DNA from 3 places in the Streptomyces sp. AB3(2024) genome. Region 3 is predicted to be linked to each of the others. Evidence: riboswitches for the same ligand, from Rfam matches in the RefSeq annotation. Region 3 holds a riboswitch; each other region holds the start of a gene.

The links. A riboswitch is a leader RNA that binds a small molecule or an ion and turns the genes downstream of it on or off. The one in region 3 is predicted to bind thiamine pyrophosphate.
Region 1: another riboswitch for thiamine pyrophosphate. It lies ahead of thiO (glycine oxidase ThiO); the one in region 3 lies ahead of thiC (phosphomethylpyrimidine synthase ThiC).
Region 2: another riboswitch for thiamine pyrophosphate. It lies ahead of ACEPPI_RS04345 (thiamine ABC transporter substrate binding subunit); the one in region 3 lies ahead of thiC (phosphomethylpyrimidine synthase ThiC).

Annotation. Positions count from the first base shown of each region.
Region 1 covers NZ_JBGWAB010000138.1:846-7,542, forward strand. The annotation lists gene ACEPPI_RS34235 (GntR family transcriptional regulator) at 28-807, opposite strand; gene ACEPPI_RS34240 (NUDIX hydrolase) at 826-1,314, shown strand; gene ACEPPI_RS34245 (thiazole synthase) at 1,576-2,370, opposite strand; gene thiS (sulfur carrier protein ThiS) at 2,376-2,576, opposite strand; gene thiO (glycine oxidase ThiO) at 2,573-3,769, opposite strand; TPP riboswitch at 3,767-3,879, opposite strand; gene ACEPPI_RS34260 (NAD(P)/FAD-dependent oxidoreductase) at 3,992-5,224, shown strand; gene ACEPPI_RS34265 (Rv2175c family DNA-binding protein) at 5,453-5,818, shown strand; gene thiE (thiamine phosphate synthase) at 5,945-6,583, shown strand; gene metF (methylenetetrahydrofolate reductase [NAD(P)H]) at 6,652-6,697, shown strand, end outside.
Region 2 covers NZ_JBGWAB010000006.1:92,106-98,802, reverse strand. The annotation lists gene tsf (translation elongation factor Ts) at 1-332, shown strand, start outside; gene pyrH (UMP kinase) at 495-1,274, shown strand; gene frr (ribosome recycling factor) at 1,371-1,928, shown strand; gene ACEPPI_RS04355 (phosphatidate cytidylyltransferase) at 1,928-3,004, shown strand; gene rlmN (23S rRNA (adenine(2503)-C(2))-methyltransferase RlmN) at 3,098-4,210, shown strand; TPP riboswitch at 4,269-4,378, shown strand; gene ACEPPI_RS04345 (thiamine ABC transporter substrate binding subunit) at 4,464-5,564, shown strand; gene ACEPPI_RS04340 (ABC transporter permease) at 5,621-6,697, shown strand, end outside.
Region 3 covers NZ_JBGWAB010000001.1:15,812-22,508, reverse strand. The annotation lists gene ACEPPI_RS00085 (DUF5326 family protein) at 123-341, shown strand; gene ACEPPI_RS00080 (IclR family transcriptional regulator) at 634-1,371, shown strand; gene ACEPPI_RS00075 (SsgA family sporulation/cell division regulator) at 1,468-1,917, shown strand; gene ACEPPI_RS00070 (YibE/F family protein) at 1,930-3,330, opposite strand; TPP riboswitch at 3,403-3,547, shown strand; gene thiC (phosphomethylpyrimidine synthase ThiC) at 3,542-5,335, shown strand; gene ACEPPI_RS00060 (aldo/keto reductase) at 5,799-6,697, shown strand, end outside.

The DNA of each region.
Region 1 (6,697 bases), on a different contig from region 3:
CACAGCGGGTCGTGGGTGGCGACGCAGTCAGTCGGATGCGGGGATGCGGAACTCGAAAACGAACTGGTCAGCCGCCATGAGGGTGTCGCACACCTCCACGACGCGGCCGGCATCCGTGACCGCGTTCCTCAGCAGGTGAACCACGGTGGCGCCAGGGCTCAGCGCCAGCTCCGATGCTTCCGCCTTCGCGGCAGGTCGCGCCCTCAGGGTCTCCACGAACTCGGCGAAAGTGTGGCCGTGCTCTTCGAGGCGGGCGTAGATGCCACCGTCGCCTGGGTTCTCGGCGAAGAGTTCCGGGATGTCGCGCACCACGTCCCACGGCAGGTACGACGTCGCCGTTTCCACAGGAGCGCCATTGCGGAAGTACAAACGACGGCGTGCGAGTACTTGGGTCCCCGCCTCGACGCCAAGTCGCTGAGCAATCGCTTCCGGGGCCTCGATCGGCCCGATGTAGATGACGCTGACCTTCGCCGTAGCGCCCGACTGCTCCGATTCGGCAAGGTAGGCGGCTTTGCCGCCCTGTCGAAGCGAACGACGGAAACGATCTGATGAACGGTGGCGGACCGGCGGCCGGTCCCTTACGTATGAGCCCTTGCCGTGCCGGGTGTCCACAAGACCGCTGGCGCGGATCTCCAGCATTGCCTTGCGAACGGTCCCGCCCGAGACTCCGTAACGCTCGGCCATCTCGGCTTCGCTGGGCACCTGGTCTCCCGGCTTCAAGACGCCGGCACGTACCTGTTGGATGATGTCCTCGGCGATTTGCAGGTACCGAGGAACGGCCTTGCCCACTCCTATAGCTGCTCCCATGGTCCTTCGCTTCCTCCTATGCTCTTGTGCATGAGTAACAGCGTCGCGTCGAACAAGTCAACGCCACGCCATTCCGTGTCGGTTGCCGGGGTGGTGGTGCGTGATGACGGCCGACTGCTGGCCATCCGCCGAGCTGACAACGGGACCTGGGAGCTGCCCGGCGGAGTGCTGGAGTTGGCGGAAACCCCCGAGGGTGGAGTGCGGCGGGAAGTACTGGAGGAAACCGGCATTCACGTCGAGGTGGACGAGCTCACCGGCGTGTACAAGAACATCACGGTTGGAGTGGTGGCCCTGGTCTTCCGCTGCAAGCCCTCCGGCGGAACAGAACGCCCCTCAGGCGAAAGCACGGCAGTCCAGTGGCTCACCCCGGAGGAGGTGACCGAGCGGATGTCGGAGGTCTACGCCATTCGACTCCTGGACGCCCTCGACGGCAACAGCCCCCACGTCCGAAGTCACGACGGACGCCAACTGCTCACCGATCGGCCCCGGACGGCGGTCAGTCGCTGAGATTTGAGGAGCGCGTAGCGATCTGTTGCGCTTCGGTGCTCCGCAGGACGGTCCGGTCGCCGTTTCGTGCAGGTCGCCGCACCCCGGCTCCGCACCGGGCCTCTGGAGGGCCGGGTGCCCGGCGGGCCAGCGCCCGGCGCCTCTCGCATCTCGGGACACCCCTCCCCGCCGCCCCGGCCCGCGGGCCAGGGGGCGGGTGGGCAGCCGCCGCCCGGGCACGGCGGGCCGAGGGGGAGATGGCCCGCCCACCCCCGCACCCCCTCAGAACGCCGGTCGCTCCGGGTCGAGGGCGGCGCGGCCCTCGACGGGCGAGGACGCTTCGGCGAAGCGGCGCTGGGGGATGCGGCCGGCGCGGAAGGCGAGGCGTCCCGCCGTGACGGCGTCCCGCATGGCGGCCGCCATCAGGACGGGCGCCTGCGCGCGGGTGACCGCGGAGGCCAGCATCACCGCCGCGCAGCCGAGCTCCATCGCCAGGGCGGCGTCGGAGGCCGTGCCGGCCCCGGCGTCCAGGATCACCGGCACCCCGGCCCGCTCCGTGATCAGCTCGAAGTTGTGCGGGTTGCGGATGCCGAGCCCCGAACCGATGGGGGAGCCCAGCGGCATGATCGCCGCGCAGCCCACGTCCTCCAGCTTCCGCGCGAGGACGGGGTCGTCGTTGGTGTACGGCAGGACGGTGAAGCCCTCGTCGACCAGGACCTCGGCGGCGTCCAGCAGCTCGACGCCGTCGGGCAGGAGGGTGCGCTCGTCGGCGACGACCTCCAGCTTGATCCAGTCGGTGCCGAGGGCCTCCCGCGCCAGCCGGGCGGTGAGCACGGCCTCGCCCGCGGTGAAGCAGCCCGCCGTGTTCGGCAGGACCGCGATGCCGAGCCGGTCGAGGACGGACAGGACCGAGCCCTGCACCGTCGGGTCCAGGCGGCGCATGGCCACCGTGGTCAGCTCGGTGCCGGAGGCGACCAGGGAGCGTTCGAGGACGTCCAGGCTCGGGGCCCCGCCCGTCCCCATGATCAGGCGGGAGGAGAAGGTCCGTCCGCCGAGGGTGAAGAGGTCGTCGGCCATCGTGCTCAGCCCCCCTGCACGGCGGTGAGGACCTCGACCCGGTCGCCGTCGCCCACCGGGGTGTGCGGCCACTGGCCGCGCGGGACGACGGTCTCGTTGAGGGCGGCGGCGACGCCCTTGGGCGCCCGGGTCAGTGTGGCCACCACCGCGTCGAGGGTGGTGCCGACCGCGACCTCGCGCGGCTCGCCGTTGACGGAGATGGTCATGCGTAGGACTCCTGACGCGTGGTGGAGAAGCGGCGGGGGCTGAAGGGGCGGGCGACCTCCGGCACGGTGCCGGTGGCCAGGAGCTCCGCCATCACGTCGCCGGTGAGCGGGGTCAGCAGCACCCCGTTGCGGTAGTGCCCGGTGGCCAGGTGCAGTCCGGGCAGGTCGGTCGGGCCCAGCAGCGGCGCGTTGTCGGGGGAGCCGGGGCGCAGTCCGGCCCGGGTCTCGACCAGGGGGAGCTCGGTGATCCCGGGGACCAGCTCGTGGGCGTCGCGCAGCAGCTCGTACACCCCGCCCGCGGTGACGGTGGTGTCCCAGCCGAGTTCCTCGCTGGTGGCTCCGACGACCAGCTCGCCGTTCTCGCGGGGCACCAGGTAGACGTGGCTGCCGCGCACGACGGCCCGTACGGTCCGGGACAGGAACGGCGCGTACGCCGGCGGCACCGACAGCCGCAGCACTTGGCCCTTCACCGGCCGCACCGGCACCGCCACCTCCGGCGGCACCCCCTCCAGCCGCCCGCTCAGGGAGCCCGCCGCGAGCACGACCTGGTCGGCGCGCAGCTCCGTGCCGTCCTCCAGTACGGCGCCCAGCGCCCGGTCGGCCCCGGTCAGCAGCCGGGTGGCGGCCTTCCGGTGGACGCCGACCCCGGCGCGCTCGCAGGCGGCCAGCAGCGCGGCCGCGAGCCGCCGCGGGTCCACCTGGTGGTCCCCGTCGACGCGCAGCCCCCCGCGTACCCCCGGGGCCAGCATCGGCTCCAGGCGGCGGCACTCGCGGCCGGTGAGCCACTGCGACTCCAGGCCGCAGCGACGCTGCAGGGCGTGGAGTTCCCGCAGGTGGAGGCGGTCGTCGGCGTCGAGGGCGACGGCGAGCGTGCCGCAGGCCCGGTAGCCGATGTCCAGGCCGCCGCTGGCTTCGGCCAGCTCGGCGGCGAACTGCGGGTAGCGGGCTGCGGAGGCCACGTTGAGCCCGAGCAGGGTCTCCTCGCCGTAGTGCAGTTCGGTGACGGCGGCGAGCATGCCCGCCGCGACCCGGGCGGCGCCCCCGCCGGGGTCGGGGTCGGCCAGTACGGTGCGCAGTCCGCGCCGGGCCGTCCGCCAGGCGGTGACCAGGCCGATGATCCCGCCCCCGATGACGAGGACGTCGGATCCGGTGGATCCCGCGGTTCCGGCGGATCCCTTCCGAGATGAGTGCATGGGCGTCCAGCCCCTCCCTTCGCCGGCATGACCCGGATCAGGTTCGTACGGTCGGAGGCCGGCCAGCCTCCCTCTCAGCCCGGTGCGCCCGGACTCCCGCGATAGGTACGGTGGCCAGCGTAACCCCGGCGGGGGTGGCGGGTAAGGCTGCCTCCCCGGCGCCCGCCCGTACTTCCCCGCCCCCTGTTCCTGACGGGCCGTCAGTTCACTAGGCTGGGGCGGGTGAGCGAGCAGACGCAACAGACGAAGCCCGGTGTCGTGATCGTCGGCGCCGGAATGGCCGGCGTGCAGACCGCCGTGGCCCTGCGCGAACAGGGCTTCACCGGCCCCGTGACCCTCCTGGGCGCCGAACCCCACCAGCCCTACGACCGGCCCCCGCTGTCCAAGGCGGTGCTGCTCGGCAAGGCCGAGGAGGCCGCCTTCGACGTGGCCTTCGACGTGGACTTCGAGGAACTCCGCATCGACCTGCGCCTGGGCACCGAGGTCACCGGCGTACGGCCCGCGGCGCACGAGCTCGACACCCCGGCCGGGCCCGTCCCCTACGAGGTCCTGGTCCTGGCCACCGGAGCCGAACCGCTGACCCTGCCCGGCTCCGGCGGCGTCCCGGGCGTGCACCTGCTGCGCACCCTCGACGACGCCGCCCGGCTGCGCCCCGTCCTGGCGGCGGCCCACGACCTCGTGGTGGTCGGGGCCGGCTGGATCGGCGCCGAGTTCGCCACCGCGGCCCGCGGGGCCGGCTGCGCCGTCACGGTGGTCGAGGCCGCGGACCGGGTGCTGGCCGGGGCCCTGCCCGCCGAGGTGGCCGCCCCGATGGCCCGGTGGTACGCCGAGGCCGGAGCCACCCTGATCACCGGCGCCGCCGTGGCCGGGATCGAGGAGGGGCTGGTCCGGCTCGCCGACGGCCGGGAGCTGGCGGCGGGGGCGGTGGTCGTCGGCATCGGCGCCCGGCCCGCCACGGGCTGGCTGGACGGCACCGGGATCGAGCGCGGCCCCGACGGCTCGGTCACCGCCGACGCCTACCTGCGCACCTCGGTGCCCGGGGTGTACGCGGTGGGCGACTGCTCCTCCTTCCCCTCCGCCCGCTACGGGGCCCGGCTGCTGGTCCACCACTGGGACAACGCCCTGCAGGGCCCCCGGGCGGTCGCGGCGAACATCGTCGCGGGGGAGCCCGTCCAGGCCTACGACCCCGTCCCTTACTTCTGGTCCGAGCAGTTCGGCCGCTTCGTGCAGTACGCGGGCCACCACGGCGGCGCCGACACCCTGCTCTGGCGGGGCGGCCCGGACGACGCCGCCTGGTCGGTGTGCTGGCTGCGGGAGGGCGCGCTGGTCGCCGTCCTGGCCGTGGGCCGCCCCCGCGACCTCGCGCAGGGCCGCAGGCTGATCGAATCGGCCGTCCCCGTCGACCCGGACAGGGTCGTCGACCCGGACGTCCCGCTGAAGTCCGCCACCGCCTGACGCGGGCCCCCGCAGGGCCCGGACGGCCTCGCCGGCACGTGTTCCCGGGCGCCTCCGCCGTCCCTCCACCGCCGCTCCGCCCGGTCCCGACCCGCCGCGCCGGACCTCTTGCGGACCTCCCTGCGGACCTCCTGCGGGCCCCGCGCGGAACCCGTGCCCGGCCCGCCCCGTCCCCGGACGGGGTGGCTCGGGTACCGGCTGTCGGCCCGAGATGGCAGGCTTGTCCCCGTGACCGAGATTGACGCAAAGATCGATGCCCTTGTCCCCGCCTGGCTGTACCTCCCCGACATCGCGGAGATGCTCGACATCGAAGTGACCCGGGTCCGCCAGCTGGTCAAGGAAGGTCAGCTGCTCGCCGTGCGCCGCGGCGAGAACCGTTCCCTCCAGGTGCCCGCCCCCTTCATCGACGGCGACAAGATCGTCAAGGGCCTGGTCGGCCTGCTGACCGTGCTGCGCGACGACGGCTTCTCCGACGAGGAGATCCTGGAGTGGATGTTCACCGCCGACCCCACCCTGCCGGGCACCCCCGCTCAGGCGCTGAGCGAGAATCGCGGCACGGAGGTGAAGCGACGCGCCCAGGCGCTCGCCCTCTGACCGGCTGATCCACAGGTGTGGGGGGGGGGCGGGGGGGGGGGTGGGGGGGTGGTGTGGGGGTGGGGGGGGGGGGCCCCCCCCCCCCCCCCCCCCCCCCCCCCCCCGCCACCACACGGGGGTACACCCATGCAGCAGCTGTCCGACGCCCGGCTCTACCTGTGCACGGACGCCCGCAAGCGGCAGGGCGACCTCCCCGAGTTCCTCGACGCGGCCCTGTCCGGCGGCGTCGACATCGTCCAGCTCCGCGACAAGGGCATGGAGGCGGGCGAGGAGCTCGAACACCTCCGGGTCTTCGCCGAAGCCGCCCGCCGTCACGGCAAGCTCCTCGCCGTCAACGACCGCGCCGACGTCGCCCACGCCATCGGCTCCGACGTCCTGCACCTCGGCCAGGGGGACATCCCCGTCCCCGCCGCCCGCGCCATCCTTGCCGACCGCGTCCTGATCGGCCGCTCCTGCCACGCCGAGTCCGAGGTCGACGCCGCCGTCGCCGAGCCCGGTGTGGACTACTTCTGCACCGGACCCTGCTGGCCCACCCCCACCAAGCCCGGCCGCCACGCCCCCGGCCTCGACCTCGTCCGGTACACGGCCTCCCTCGGCCAGGACCGCCCCTGGTTCGCCATCGGCGGCATCGACGCCGCCAACCTGGACGAGGTGCTGGACGCCGGAGCCACCCGCGTCGTGGTCGTCCGCGCCATCACCGAGGCGGCCGATCCCCACGCCGCCGCCCACGAACTCTCCAAGCGGATCCGCGCCCGACTGGTCTAGTGTCCAAAAACGTGTCCAATGGATGGACAGCGCTTCGGAGTCCGCGAGCGCGCGTCTAACCTGCCGGTATGGCCACTGGTACCGCTTCCACCTGGTCGGACCGTGCGCACACGG
Region 2 (6,697 bases), on a different contig from region 3:
TCCTGGTCGAGCTGGACAAGGCCGACGCCGAGCTGGCCAAGGGCATCGCCCAGCACATCGCCGCGTTCGCGCCGAAGTACCTGACCGCCGAGGACGTCCCGGCCGAGATCGTCGAGTCCGAGCGCCGCGTCGCCGAGGAGACCACCCGCGCCGAGGGCAAGCCCGAGGCCGCGATCGCCAAGATCGTCGAGGGTCGCGTCAATGGCTTCTTCAAGGACGCCACGCTGCTCGGCCAGCCGTACGCCCTGGACAACAAGAAGTCCGTCCAGAAGGTTCTGGACGAGGCCGGTGTCACCCTGAAGCGCTTCACCCGCATCAAGGTCGGCATCTGAGTCCGTCCGTACGCGACGGACACCGGACCCCGGTAGGGTCTGAAGCAGTCGTCCGCGCTCGCGCGAGGCGACCGCAGATCTGACGAGGAGGCCATTGCCGTAGAGGGAACCGCAAGGACCCACCGGCAATGGCCTTCTTCGTATGTGCACGAGGAGATCTCCATGAATCAGGGCGTGGACACCCACACCGCTTCCGACGACAAGAGCGACCACGAGAAGAAGGGTCGCCGCTTCATGCTGAAGCTCTCCGGCGAAGCCTTCTCGGGCGGCGGCGGGCTGGGCGTCGACCCTGACGTCGTGCACGCCATCGCCCGCGAGATCGCGGCCGTGGTCCGAGACGGCGCCGAGATCGCGATCGTCATCGGCGGCGGCAACTTCTTCCGCGGCGCCGAACTGCAGCAGCGCGGTATGGACCGGGCCCGGTCCGACTACATGGGCATGCTCGGCACCGTCATGAACTGCCTCGCCCTCCAGGACTTCCTGGAGAAGGAAGGCATCGACAGCCGTGTCCAGACCGCCATCACCATGGGCCAGGTCGCGGAGCCGTACATCCCGCTGCGCGCCGTCCGGCACCTGGAGAAGGGCCGCGTCGTGATCTTCGGCGCCGGCATGGGCATGCCGTACTTCTCCACCGACACCACGGCCGCCCAGCGTGCCCTGGAGATCGACGCCGAAGCCCTCCTCATGGGCAAGAACGGTGTCGACGGGGTCTACGACTCCGACCCGAAGACCAACCCGGACGCGGTGAAGTTCGACGCGCTGGAGTACAGCGAGGTGCTGTCCCGGGACCTCAAGGTCGCCGACGCCACGGCCATCACGCTGTGCCGTGACAACGCGCTTCCGATCCTGGTCTTCGAACTCCTCGCCGAGGGCAATATCGCCCGCGCCGTCAAGGGTGAGAAGATCGGCACGCTCGTGAGCGACCAGGGCACCCGGGCCTGAGCCCCACCGCGGCCCGGCTCCGGCCGGGCCCGGTCCGGGCGGCTCGTACCGCCCCGCCCGCCTGAACCATCCAAATCTGACATGCAGGAGCACGTGGTGATCGAAGAAATCCTCCTCGAGGCCGAGGAGAAGATGGAGAAGGCCGTCGTCGTCGCCAAGGAAGACTTCGCCGCGATTCGCACGGGCCGTGCGCACCCGGCGATGTTCAACAAGATCGTGGCGGACTACTACGGTGCCATCACGCCCATCAACCAGCTCGCCTCCTTCGCGGTTCCCGAGCCGCGCATGGCGATCGTGACGCCGTTCGACGCGTCCGCGCTGCGCAACATCGAGCAGGCGATCCGCGACTCCGACCTCGGTGTCAACCCGAGCAACGACGGCCGCATCATCCGGGTGACCTTCCCGGAGCTCACCGGTGAGCGCCGCAAGGAGTACATCAAGGTCGCGCGCACCAAGGCCGAGGACTCCAAGGTCTCCATCCGTTCCGTGCGCCGCAAGGCCAAGGACGCCCTCGACAAGCTCGTCAAGGACAAGGAAGCCGGCGAGGACGAGGTGCGCCGCGCGGAGAAGGAGCTCGACGACACCACCGCGAAGTACGTCGCGCAGGTGGACGAGCTGCTCAAGCACAAGGAATCCGAGCTGCTCGAGGTCTGATGAACGACTCTCCCTGGGCCGCCGAGCCGGTGGCGGCGGGTCCCGCATACGATGCGCTGGTGGGCCCGCAGACTCGGCCCATGTCCATCGTGCCCGATGCCGCCGGCCGTGATTTCGACGACCGGGAAGCACGCGATCGGGGGGCCGCCGCCTTCGGCGGCCCCCCGTTCCGCGCCGAGACGCCGCCGCAGGAGCCCATGCCCAGCCCCCCGCCTCCGCCTTCGCAGGTACCGCAGGACGCCTCCCCGCCGCCGCAGAAGAAGCGCGCGGGGCGGGATCTGCGTGCCGCCATAGGGGTCGGCGTCGGCCTCGGCGCGGTGATCTTCGCTTCGCTGTTCATCGTCAAGGCCGTCTTCGTCGGTGTGATCGTCGTCGCCGTCGTCGTCGGCCTGTGGGAGCTCACCTCCCGGCTCCAGGAGAAGAAGGGCATCAAGGCCCCGCTCGTCCCGCTCGCGGTCGGCGGCGCGGCCATGGTGATCGCCGGATACGTCCGGGGGGCCGAGGGCGCCTGGGTGGCCATGGCGCTCACGGCGCTGGCCGTGCTCGTCTGGCGGATGACCGAAGCGCCCGAGGACTACCTCAAGGACGTCACGGCGGGCGTCTTCGCAGCGTTCTACGTGCCCTTCCTGGCCACGTTCGTCGCGATGCTGCTCACCGCCGACGACGGCCCCCAGCGGGTGGTGACCTTCCTGGTCCTGACGGTGGTCAGCGACACGGGGGCCTACGCGGTCGGCTGGCGCTTCGGCAAGACCAAGCTCGCCCCGCGCATCAGCCCAGGCAAGACCCGCGAGGGACTCTTCGGGGCGGTGGCCTTCGCGATGGCGGCCGGCGCGCTGTGCATGGAGTTCCTGATCGACGGGGGCTCCTGGTGGCAGGGTCTGGTACTGGGCCTGGCGGTCGCGGTCAGCGCCACCCTGGGTGACCTGGGCGAGTCGATGATCAAGCGCGACCTGGGCATCAAGGACATGGGCACCCTGCTCCCGGGCCACGGCGGCATCATGGACCGGCTCGACTCGCTGCTGCCGACCGCTCCGGTGGTCTGGCTGCTGCTGGCGGCCTTCGTGGGTACGGGCTGACCTGCGGAAAAGCCGGGCGATACGCCGGGCGGTTACTCTTGGAAGGCGCGCTGCTTCTGCGGCGCGCCTTTCGTCTTACAAGGAGTACCCGCCATGGCCCGCCCCGTTCCGGGAGAGCTCACCTTCGTCGCCCCTCGTGGGGCCAAGAAGCCGCCCCGGCACCTCGCCGACCTGACCCCGGCCGAGCGCCGGGAGGCCGTGGCCGCGATCGGTGAGAAGCCGTTCCGGGCCAAGCAGCTCTCCCAGCACTACTTCGCCCGCTACGCGCACGACCCGGCCGAGTGGACCGACATCCCCGCCGCGTCGCGCGAGAAGCTCCAGCAGGAGCTGCTGCCGCAGCTGATGAACGTCGTCCGGCACATCAGCTGCGACGACGACACCACCCGCAAGACCCTGTGGAAGCTGCACGACGGCACGCTCGTCGAGTCCGTGCTGATGCGCTACCCCGACCGGGTCACCATGTGCATCTCCTCGCAGGCCGGCTGCGGCATGAACTGCCCGTTCTGCGCCACCGGCCAGGCGGGCCTGGACCGCAACCTGTCCACGGCCGAGATCGTGCACCAGATCGTCGACGGCATGCGCGCGCTGCGCGACGGCGAGGTCCCCGGCGGCCCGGCCCGGCTCTCCAACATCGTCTTCATGGGCATGGGCGAGCCGCTGGCCAACTACAAGCGGGTCGTCGGCGCCATCCGCCGTCTCACCGACCCGGAGCCCGACGGCCTGGGCCTGTCGCAGCGCGGCATCACCGTCTCCACCGTCGGCCTGGTCCCGGCCATGCTGCGCTTCGCCGACGAGGGCTTCAAGTGCCGCCTCGCGGTCTCGCTGCACGCGCCGGACGACGAGCTGCGCGACACCCTGGTCCCGGTGAACACCCGCTGGAACGTCCGCGAGGTCCTCGACGCGGCCTGGGAGTACGCCGAGAAGTCCGGCCGGCGCATTTCCATCGAGTACGCGCTGATCCGTGACATCAACGACCAGGCCTGGCGCGGTGACCTCCTCGGCCGCCTGCTCAAGGGCAAGCGCGTGCACGTCAACCTGATCCCGCTGAACCCGACCCCGGGCTCGAAGTGGACCGCCTCGCGTCCCGAGGACGAGAAGGCCTTCGTCGAGGCCATCGCCCGGCACGGCGTGCCCGTGACCGTACGCGACACCCGTGGCCAGGAGATCGACGGCGCGTGCGGCCAGCTGGCCGCCTCCGAGCGCTAGATTCCGGCCGCGGACGCCCGTAACCGGCCACGGGGTACCCTGTGGCCGGACAACTTCATCATTCCGACAGGGGAGCGCCACAGCGCTGAGAGTGCGGTAACCGTCATCCGCAGACCCTCTGAACCTCGCCCCGGTCATTCGGGGTAGGAAGTTCGGTCATCACTCAAGCTGTTGCGCCCTGCCCGGCGTCCGCTCCCACAGAGCGCCGGGCAGGGCCGCGTCTTCTCCTGGACATCCCAGGAGGAATTCACCAGTGAGCACCACCAAGAAGATCGCGGGCGCAGCGCTCGTGGCCGCGCTGGGCGTCGGCACGCTCAGCGCCTGTGGCGGCGGCGACGCCAAGGACAAGCCGGCGGGCGCGAGCGACGCCCCGAAGTCCAAGACGATCACGCTGGTCTCCCACGACTCCTTCAACGTGACCGACACGGTCCTCAAGGAGTTCGAGCAGCAGAGCGGCTACACCGTCAAGGTCCTGAAGTCCGGCGACGCCGGCGCCGCCCTGAACCAGGAGATCCTCACCAAGGGCTCCCCGCGCGGCGACGTCTTCTTCGGCGTCGACAACACGCTCCTCTCGCGCGCCCTCGACAACGGGATCTTCACCCCGTACCAGGCCAAGGGTCTGGACCAGGTCAAGCCGGAGTTCGTGCTCGACCAGCAGCACCGTGTCACCCCGGTCGACTCCGGCGACATCTGCGTCAACTACGACAAGGCCTACTTCGCCGACAAGAAGATCGCCCCGCCGCAGACGCTGGACGACCTGATCAAGCCGGAGTACAAGAACCTGCTGGTCACCGAGAACGCCGCGACCTCCTCGCCCGGCCTCGGCTTCCTGCTCGCCTCCGTCGGCAAGTACGGCGAGGACAGCTGGAAGGACTACTGGAGCAAGCTCAAGGCCAATGGCGTCGAGGTCGTCGACGGCTGGGAGCAGGCCTACAACGAGCGCTTCTCCGGCTCCGCGGGCGGCAAGAAGGCCAAGGGCGACCGTCCGCTGGTCGTCTCCTACGCCTCCAGCCCGCCGGTCGAGGTCCTCTACGGCGAGCCGCAGCCGGCCGAGGCCCCCACGGGCGTGGCCACCGGCACCTGCTTCCGCCAGGTCGAGTTCGCGGGCCTGCTCAAGGGCGCGAAGAACGAGGAGGGCGGCAAGGCGCTCATCGACTTCCTGGTGAGCAAGAAGTTCCAGGAGGACATGCCACTCCAGATGTTCGTGAACCCGGTGGTCAAGGACGCGAAGCTGCCGGAGGTCTTCACGAAGCACGGCGTGGTCGTCGAGAAGCCGGAAACGGTCGCCCCCGACGCCATCGCCAAGAACCGTGACCAGTGGGTCAAGGCATGGTCCTCGCTCGTCGTGAAGTAGTGCGGGACGGCTCCCCGAAGACAGGCGGGCGCGCCACCGCCGTCAGGTTCGCCCTGATGACGGTGCCGCTCGCCTTCTTCGGGCTGTTCTTCGCCTATCCCGTCGCCGCGATCGTGGGGCGCGGGCTCAAGACGGACGAGGGCTGGCAGTTCGGGCGCGTCGGCGAGGTCCTGGCGAGGCCCGACATCGCGGGCGTCCTGTGGTTCACCACGTGGCAGGCGTTCGCCTCCACCGTCCTCACCCTGCTGATCGCCCTTCCCGGCGCGTACGTCTTCGCTCGCTTCGACTTCCCCGGCAAACAATCGTTGCGGGCCCTGGTCACCGTGCCCTTCGTGCTGCCGACCGTGGTGGTGGGATCGGCCTTCCTGGCCCTGGTCGGGCGGGGCGGGATGCTCGACGAACTGTGGGGCGTCCGGCTGGACACCACCGTCTGGGCGATCCTGCTCGCCCACATCTTCTTCAACTACGCCGTCGTCGTCCGGACGGTCGGCGGGCTGTGGGCCCAGCTGGACCCGCGCCAGGAGGAGGCCGCCCGGGTCCTGGGCGCCGGGCGGTTCGCCGCCTGGCGACGGGTGACGCTGCCCGCGCTGGGCCCGGCGGTGGCCGCGGCCTCGCTGATGGTGTTCCTGTTCACCTTCACCTCCTTCGGTGTCGTGCAGATCCTGGGCGGGCCCGCGTACTCCACGCTGGAGGTGGAGGTCTACCGGCAGACCGCGCAGCTCCTGGACCTGCCGACGGCCGCGGTGCTGACGGTGGTCCAGTTCGCCGCCGTCGGCCTGATCCTCGCCGTGCACGCCCGGACCGTGCGCCGGCGCGAGACCGCGTTGCGGCTCGTGGACCCGGCGCACACGGCGCACCGCCCGCGCGGCTGGGCCCAGCGGAGCCTCCTCGGCGGGGTTCTGCTGACCGTGGCGCTGCTGATCGTGGCCCCGCTGGCCGTGCTGGTGGAGCGGTCCTTCGACGCGCCCGGCGGGTACGGGCTGGGCTTCTACCGGGCGCTGCAGGACGCGGGCTCCGGTGGCGGAACGTTTCTGGTGCCGCCGCTGGAGGCCATCTGGAACTCCCTGCAGTACGCGCTGGCCGCCACCGCCATCGCCCTGCTCGTCGGAGGGCTCGCGGCCGCGGCGCTGACC
Region 3 (6,697 bases):
CCGGTCCCCCTAGGGGGCGGATCAGGGGGTTCCGAGGGCTCGCGGGCCCCCACGCCGCACCGTGCGCTCCTAGCATCGGAGCAGGAAGTCACGGACGAGGAAGAGGTAGGGACATGGACGGCATCCGAGCGGCATTCGCGGGCATGCCCTGGTGGGTCAAGTGGGTCGCGGTACCGCTGCTGGCGATCTTCGTCTTCGGCGGGGTGATCACCACCATCATCGGCACGCTGATCTCCTTCGTCTTCAAGGCGCTGCTCTTCGCGGCCCTCGTCGGTGGCCTGATCTTCGTGGTCAAGAAGTTCACGGGCAGCGGTTCGAAGTCCTCCGCGGGCGACTGGTAGGACGCACCACCCGGGAGCGGTACCACGATTGACCCAGGCGGGGGAACGGTACCGGGCAAACCGCCCACTCGCCGGTAACCGGTGGTTAGAGTGACAATCCGTGCTGTTTCCTGGGCACGGGCAGCCCGTACCCCTGCTCCGAAGAGGCGGTCACGTCGAGCGGCCGCCGGCGACAACCCCAGGAGCCACGGTGCACGCGGGGGCGACCCCCGCAGGGCGGGCTCCCCCGAGGTCCGCCGCCACGCCTGGGGGGTGAGCTTTGGCTTCGGTTCACAACGTCGGTGTGCCGACCCTGATCGGTTCGGTGCAGCGGGCGCTGAGGCTGCTGGAAGCGGCGGGATCCCATCGCGAGGGAGCCCCGGCGAAGCAACTGGCGCGGGAAGCCGGGCTGCCGCTCCCCACGGCGTACCACCTGTTGCGCACCCTCACCCACGAGGGCTATCTGCGGCGGGAGGGCGGTGTGTTCGTCCTCGGCGCCGCGGCCGGCAGGCTGGCGGGCGGTGGACTTCAGCAGAAACGTCGCAGCATGATCCTCGACTCGCTCTCGCACTTCCGCGACGTGGTCGGGGCCCCCGTCTACTTCGCGGTCTACCGCGAGGGTGAGATCGAAGTCGTGGGCGTATCGGACACCCCCGCCCGCCCGGCCTGCGAAGAGTGGGCGGACTTCCGTGAGACCGGCCACGCGCACGCCATCGGGCAGTGCCTGCTCGGCCAACTCGACGAGAAGACGCGCAGGGAGTACTACGACCGTCATCCGGTCGAGAGCATCACGCCCTACACGGTGCGGGACATGAGCGCTCTGGAGGAACGGATCGGCTCCCTGGAGCGGATGCAGCCCGTGACCGAGCGGCAGGAGTACTCCCTGGACACGGTGTGCGCGGCCATTCCGATCACCGCCGGCGACACCGCCGCGACCATGGCGATTTCTCTCCCCCTGCACCAGCAGGACCGGTTGCTCTATGCGGTCGATCGACTACGGAGTGAAGTAGGCGCGCTGTTGAGCACCCTCTCGTTCTCTATCAGTATCTGAAAACTCACTCCTTGTGATCTGCAATCGCTTACACCACTCTTGTCAAGAGGGCCCTGGGGGACATTCCTGGCCACTTCCACTACAGCGGGGTAGGCAATGCGAGAGTCGGTACAGGCAGAGGTCATGATGAGCTTCCTCGTTTCCGAGGAGCTCGCGTTCCGGATCCCGGTGGAACTCGGATACGAGGCTCGCGACCCCTACGCGGTGCGCCTGACCTTCCACCTTCCCGGAGACGCCCCCGTGACCTGGGCGTTCGGCCGGGAACTGCTTCTCGACGGCATCAACAAGCCGTGCGGTGACGGCGATGTGCACATCGCCCCCACCCACCCGGAGGAGCTGTCCGACGTCCACATCCGCCTCCAGGTGGGCTGTGACCGGGCCCTGTTCCGCGCGAGTGCGGCGCCGCTCGTCGCTTTCCTCGACCGCACGGACCGGCTGGTTCCGCTCGGTCAGGAGCGCAACCTCGGTGACTTCGAGGAGAGCCTCGACGAGGAGCTCGGCAAGATCCTCGCCGAGGCGCGCCAGAACGAGCAGAACGCGGGCTGACCCGGCGTTCCCTCAGCGCTTGCGCCGACGCCCCCGGCCGCCGCGGGTGGGCTGCGGGACCACCGCGGCGGCCGGCGAGCCCGTCCGGTCGGCGGAAACCACCAGGGCGGCGAGCGCGGTGGTGACGGGGACGGAGGCCACGAGCCCGATGGAGCCCACGAGGGTGCGGATGATCTCCTCCGCGACCAGCTCGCTGTTGGCCACCGACCCCATGCTGCTGTTCGCGATCGAGAACAGCAGTAGCAGGGGCAGTGCGGCGCCCGCGTAGGCCAGCACCAGGGTGTTGACGACCGAGGCGATGTGGTCGCGGCCGATCCGGATGGCCGCCCGGTACAGGCCGCGCGGGCCCATTCCCGGGTCGGCCTGGTGGAGTTCCCAGACCGCCGAGGTCTGCGTCACGGTCACGTCGTCGAGGACGCCGAGCGAGCCGATGATCACACCCGCGAGCAGCAAACCACTCATGTCGATGTGCGGGTAGAGGCCGTGGATCAGCCCGGTGTTGTCGTCCGTGTTGCCGCTCAGGAAGGCCCAGTCGATGAAGAGCGAGCCCAGCAGCCCGATCAGCAGCAGCGAGGCGAGGGTGCCGAGGACGGCGACCGAGGTCCTGGCCGTCAGGCCGTGGCACATGTAGAGGGCGATCAGCATGATCGCGCTGGCTCCGATGACGGCGACGAGCAGGGGGTTCGAGCCCTGGAGGATCGCCGGCAGGATGAACAGCGTCAGGATCGCGAAGCTCACCACCAGGGCGACGAGCGCGAACACCCCGCGCATCCGCCCGACCACCACGACCGCGAGCGCGAAGATCCCGGCCAGCAGGGCCAGGGGCAGCTTGCGGTTCACGTCGACGACGGAGTACTGGAGGTCCCGCGGCGCGTCCGGGGCGTACGCGACCACCACCTCCTGGCCCTTCGCCAACTGCCGCGGGGCGCCCGGCTGGACGATCTCGAAGAACGCCCGGCCCTTGTCCGGTCCGTCGGCGACCTCGACCGTCGCCTTCTTGCACTCCCCGGTCTGCGCGGCCTGCGCCTCGCGGCCCTCCGGGGTGGAGGTGTCGCCGGTGGGCGGCACCTGGGAGGCGTTCACTGATTTGCAGTCGACCTTTGCCAAGGCGACGACCGTGCCCTGTTGGGTCTGGCGGTCGAAGCCCACTCCGGTGCGCTGGTGGGCGGGGGCCCCGCCCGGCCAGAGCACGGCCATGCCGACGAAGACGGTTGCGGCGAAGGGGATCAGCACGGCGGCGATCACCTTGCGCAGGTGCTTGGAAACCGGAGCCGCCGGCCCGTGGCCATGGCTGTGACCGTGGCCGTGGCCGCCGTGGGAGGCGCCGGTCGCATGTCCGTGGGAGGCATGTTCGTGACCGGTGTGGCCGTGGGGGTCCGTGGGCGTGGTGGGGGGCTGCGGCGAGGACGTCACCGGCAGATCATCGCAAGAGATGAGGGGGCCCACTGTTCAGCACGCCACAGATGACGCTAGCGTGGGGGCTACTTTGCACAACGCGGGAGCTCGGAGCACCGGGCTGAGAGGGCGCTGATCACCGTACGCGCATGAGAATGCGTACGGGAAGAGGCTGCGTCGACCGCCGAACCTGTTACCGGGTAATGCCGGCGTAGGGAGATCAGGTCTCATGACCATTCAGGACGCACGCACGCCTGCCGTCAGCCAGGACGCCGACGGCCAGACCGAGCGCCAGCCCGGCTGGCACAAGGGATACCTGGCGGGCTCCCGCCCGGACATCCGGGTGCCGGTCCGCCAGGTCCACCTCACCAACGGCAAGGACGTCACGCTCTACGACACGTCCGGGCCGTACACCGACCCGCAGATCGAGACCGACGTGCGCCGGGGCCTCCCGCCCCTGCGTGAGAACTGGATCATCGGCCGCGGCGACACCGAGGAGTACGCGGGACGTCCCGTGCGCCCCGAGGACGACGGCATCAAGCACACCTCGCCGCGCGGCGGACTCAAGAACCTCGACGCCGTCTTCCCGGGCCGTCCCCGCCAGCCCCGCCGCGGCCGTGGCGGCGCCGCCGTCACCCAGCTCGCGTACGCCCGCCGGGGCGAGATCACCCCGGAGATGGAGTACGTCGCGATCCGCGAGAACGTCTCCCCCGAGGTCGTCCGCGAAGAGATCGCCGCAGGTCGTGCGGTGCTTCCGGCCAACGTGAACCACCCGGAGATCGAGCCGATGATCATCGGCAAGCGGTTCCTGGTGAAGGTCAACGCCAACATCGGCAACTCCGCGGTCACCTCCTCCATCGAGGAGGAGGTCGACAAGATGACCTGGGCGACCAAGTGGGGCGCCGACACGGTCATGGACCTCTCGACCGGCCGCAACATCCACACCACGCGCGAGTGGGTCCTGCGCAACTCCCCCGTCCCGATCGGGACCGTGCCGCTCTACCAGGCGCTGGAGAAGGTCGACGGCCGTGCCGAGGACCTGACCTGGGAGATCTACAAGGACACGGTCATCGAGCAGGCCGAGCAGGGCGTCGACTACATGACGGTCCACGCCGGCGTGCTGCTGCCCTACGTGCCGCTGACCGCCCGTCGCAAGACCGGCATCGTCTCGCGCGGTGGCTCGATCATGGCCGCGTGGTGCCTGGCGCACCACAAGGAGAACTTCCTCTACACGAACTTCGAGGAGCTCTGCGAGATCCTCGCGGCGTACGACGTCACGTACTCGCTGGGCGACGGTCTGCGCCCCGGCTCGATCGCGGACGCCAACGACGCGGCGCAGTTCGCAGAGCTGAAGACGCTGGGCGAGCTGAACACGATCGCCAAGCGGCACAACGTGCAGACCATGATCGAGGGCCCGGGCCACGTCCCGATGCACAAGATCAAGGAGAACATCGACCTCCAGCAGGAGATCTGCGAGGAGGCGCCGTTCTACACGCTCGGCCCGCTGACCACGGACGTCGCGCCCGCCTACGACCACATCACCTCGGGCATCGGCGCCGCGATGATCGCCTGGTGGGGCACCGCGATGCTCTGCTACGTCACGCCCAAGGAGCACCTGGGCCTGCCGAACCGGGACGACGTGAAGACCGGCGTGATCACCTACAAGATCGCCGCTCACGCCGCTGACCTGGCCAAGGGCCACCCGGGCGCCCAGGAATGGGACGACGCCCTGTCGGACGCGCGGTTCGAGTTCCGCTGGGAGGACCAGTTCAACCTGGCCCTCGACCCGGACACGGCCCGCGAGTTCCACGACGAGACCCTTCCGGCCGAGCCCGCGAAGACCGCGCACTTCTGCTCGATGTGCGGTCCGAAGTTCTGCTCGATGAAGATCAGCAGAAGCATCACTGAGCAGTTCGGTGGCGACGACTCGGCCACGGACGAGGAAATCCAGGCGGGGATGCTCAGCAAGTCGGCGGAGTTCGCGGCCACAGGTAACCGGCTGTACCTCCCGCTGGCCGACTGAGCCCGACGAACCAAACCGGCCCGCGACCTCATGGGGGGAGTCGCGGGCCGGTGTTCGTCGTCGTGAGTGGATGTCGAACGGTTTCGGGACGCGCTGTACGGCTGACCGGCAAGTGCAAGACGCGAGTCTGTACGCCCCTTTCCCGTACGGCGCGGCCATACAGGAAGCGGCAACAGCACCGAAGAAGAGCAAGCGTAAGAAGGTGCTCTCGCTACTTGACGCGCTCGCACAGCAGTTGGACAACGAGAAGTTCGTTCTCTGTCTGACGCCGAAGAAGTAATCAGCGGTACCGTCAGAACTGCTCCATCGTAAGGCGGTTGCACCCGGAGTACGTCCGGAAGGGCCGGGGCGCGACCGCCGGCGTCCGGGAGCAGGACGTGTCCGGAAAACACGGACTTGATTGACCGGCCGGGAGCTCTTGCCCTGGAGTGCGCTCCAGCTCCTAGAGTGCGGGCGCATGACCATGCGATACCGAAATCTGGGCGGGACCGGCATCGAGGTGAGCGCGCACTGCCTCGGAACGATGATGTTCGGGGCAGTGGGGAACCCTGATCACGAGGAGTGCGGGCGGATCATCCATGCCGCGCTCGACCTGGGCATCAACTTCGTCGACACCGCGGACATGTACTCCGCCGGAGAGTCCGAGGTGATCGTCGGCAAGGCGCTCAAGGGGCGGCGCGACGACGTCGTGCTCGCCACGAAGGTCCACTTCCAGATGGGAGAGGGACGCAACCGCAGCGGTAATTCGCGGCGTTGGATCGTCCGGGCCGTGGAGGACAGTCTGCGGCGGCTGGACACCGACTGGATCGACCTCTACCAGGTGCACCGCCCGGACCACACGACCGATGTCGAGGAGACGCTGTCAGCCCTCGGCGACCTCGTCACGGCGGGGAAGATCCGCTCCTTCGGGTGTTCGACCTTCCCCGCCGAGGAGCTGGTCGAGGCCCATCACGTCGCCGAGCGGCGGGCGCTGCACCGCTTCCGGACCGAGCAGCCGCCGTATTCGATCCTGGCGCGGGGGATCGAGGCCGACGTCCTGCCGGTCGCCCGCCGCTACGGGATGGGCGTGCTGACCTGGAGTCCGCTGGCCTCGGGCTTCCTGAGCGGGAAGCAACGGCTCGGCCGGCCCGTCGACCTGACCTCGGGGCGGGCGGCGCTGAACCCGGCGCGCTTCGATCCGGCGATTCCCGGCAACGTCGCCAAGCTGGAGGCCGTGGAGCAGCTCGTCGCGCTGGCCGAGGAGACCGGCTGCACCCTGCCGGAGCTGGCGGTCGCCTTCCCCGTCGCGCACCCCGCGGTCACCTCGGTGATCATCGGCCCGCGGACCATGGAACAGATGGAGTCCCTGGTCAAGGGGGCCGG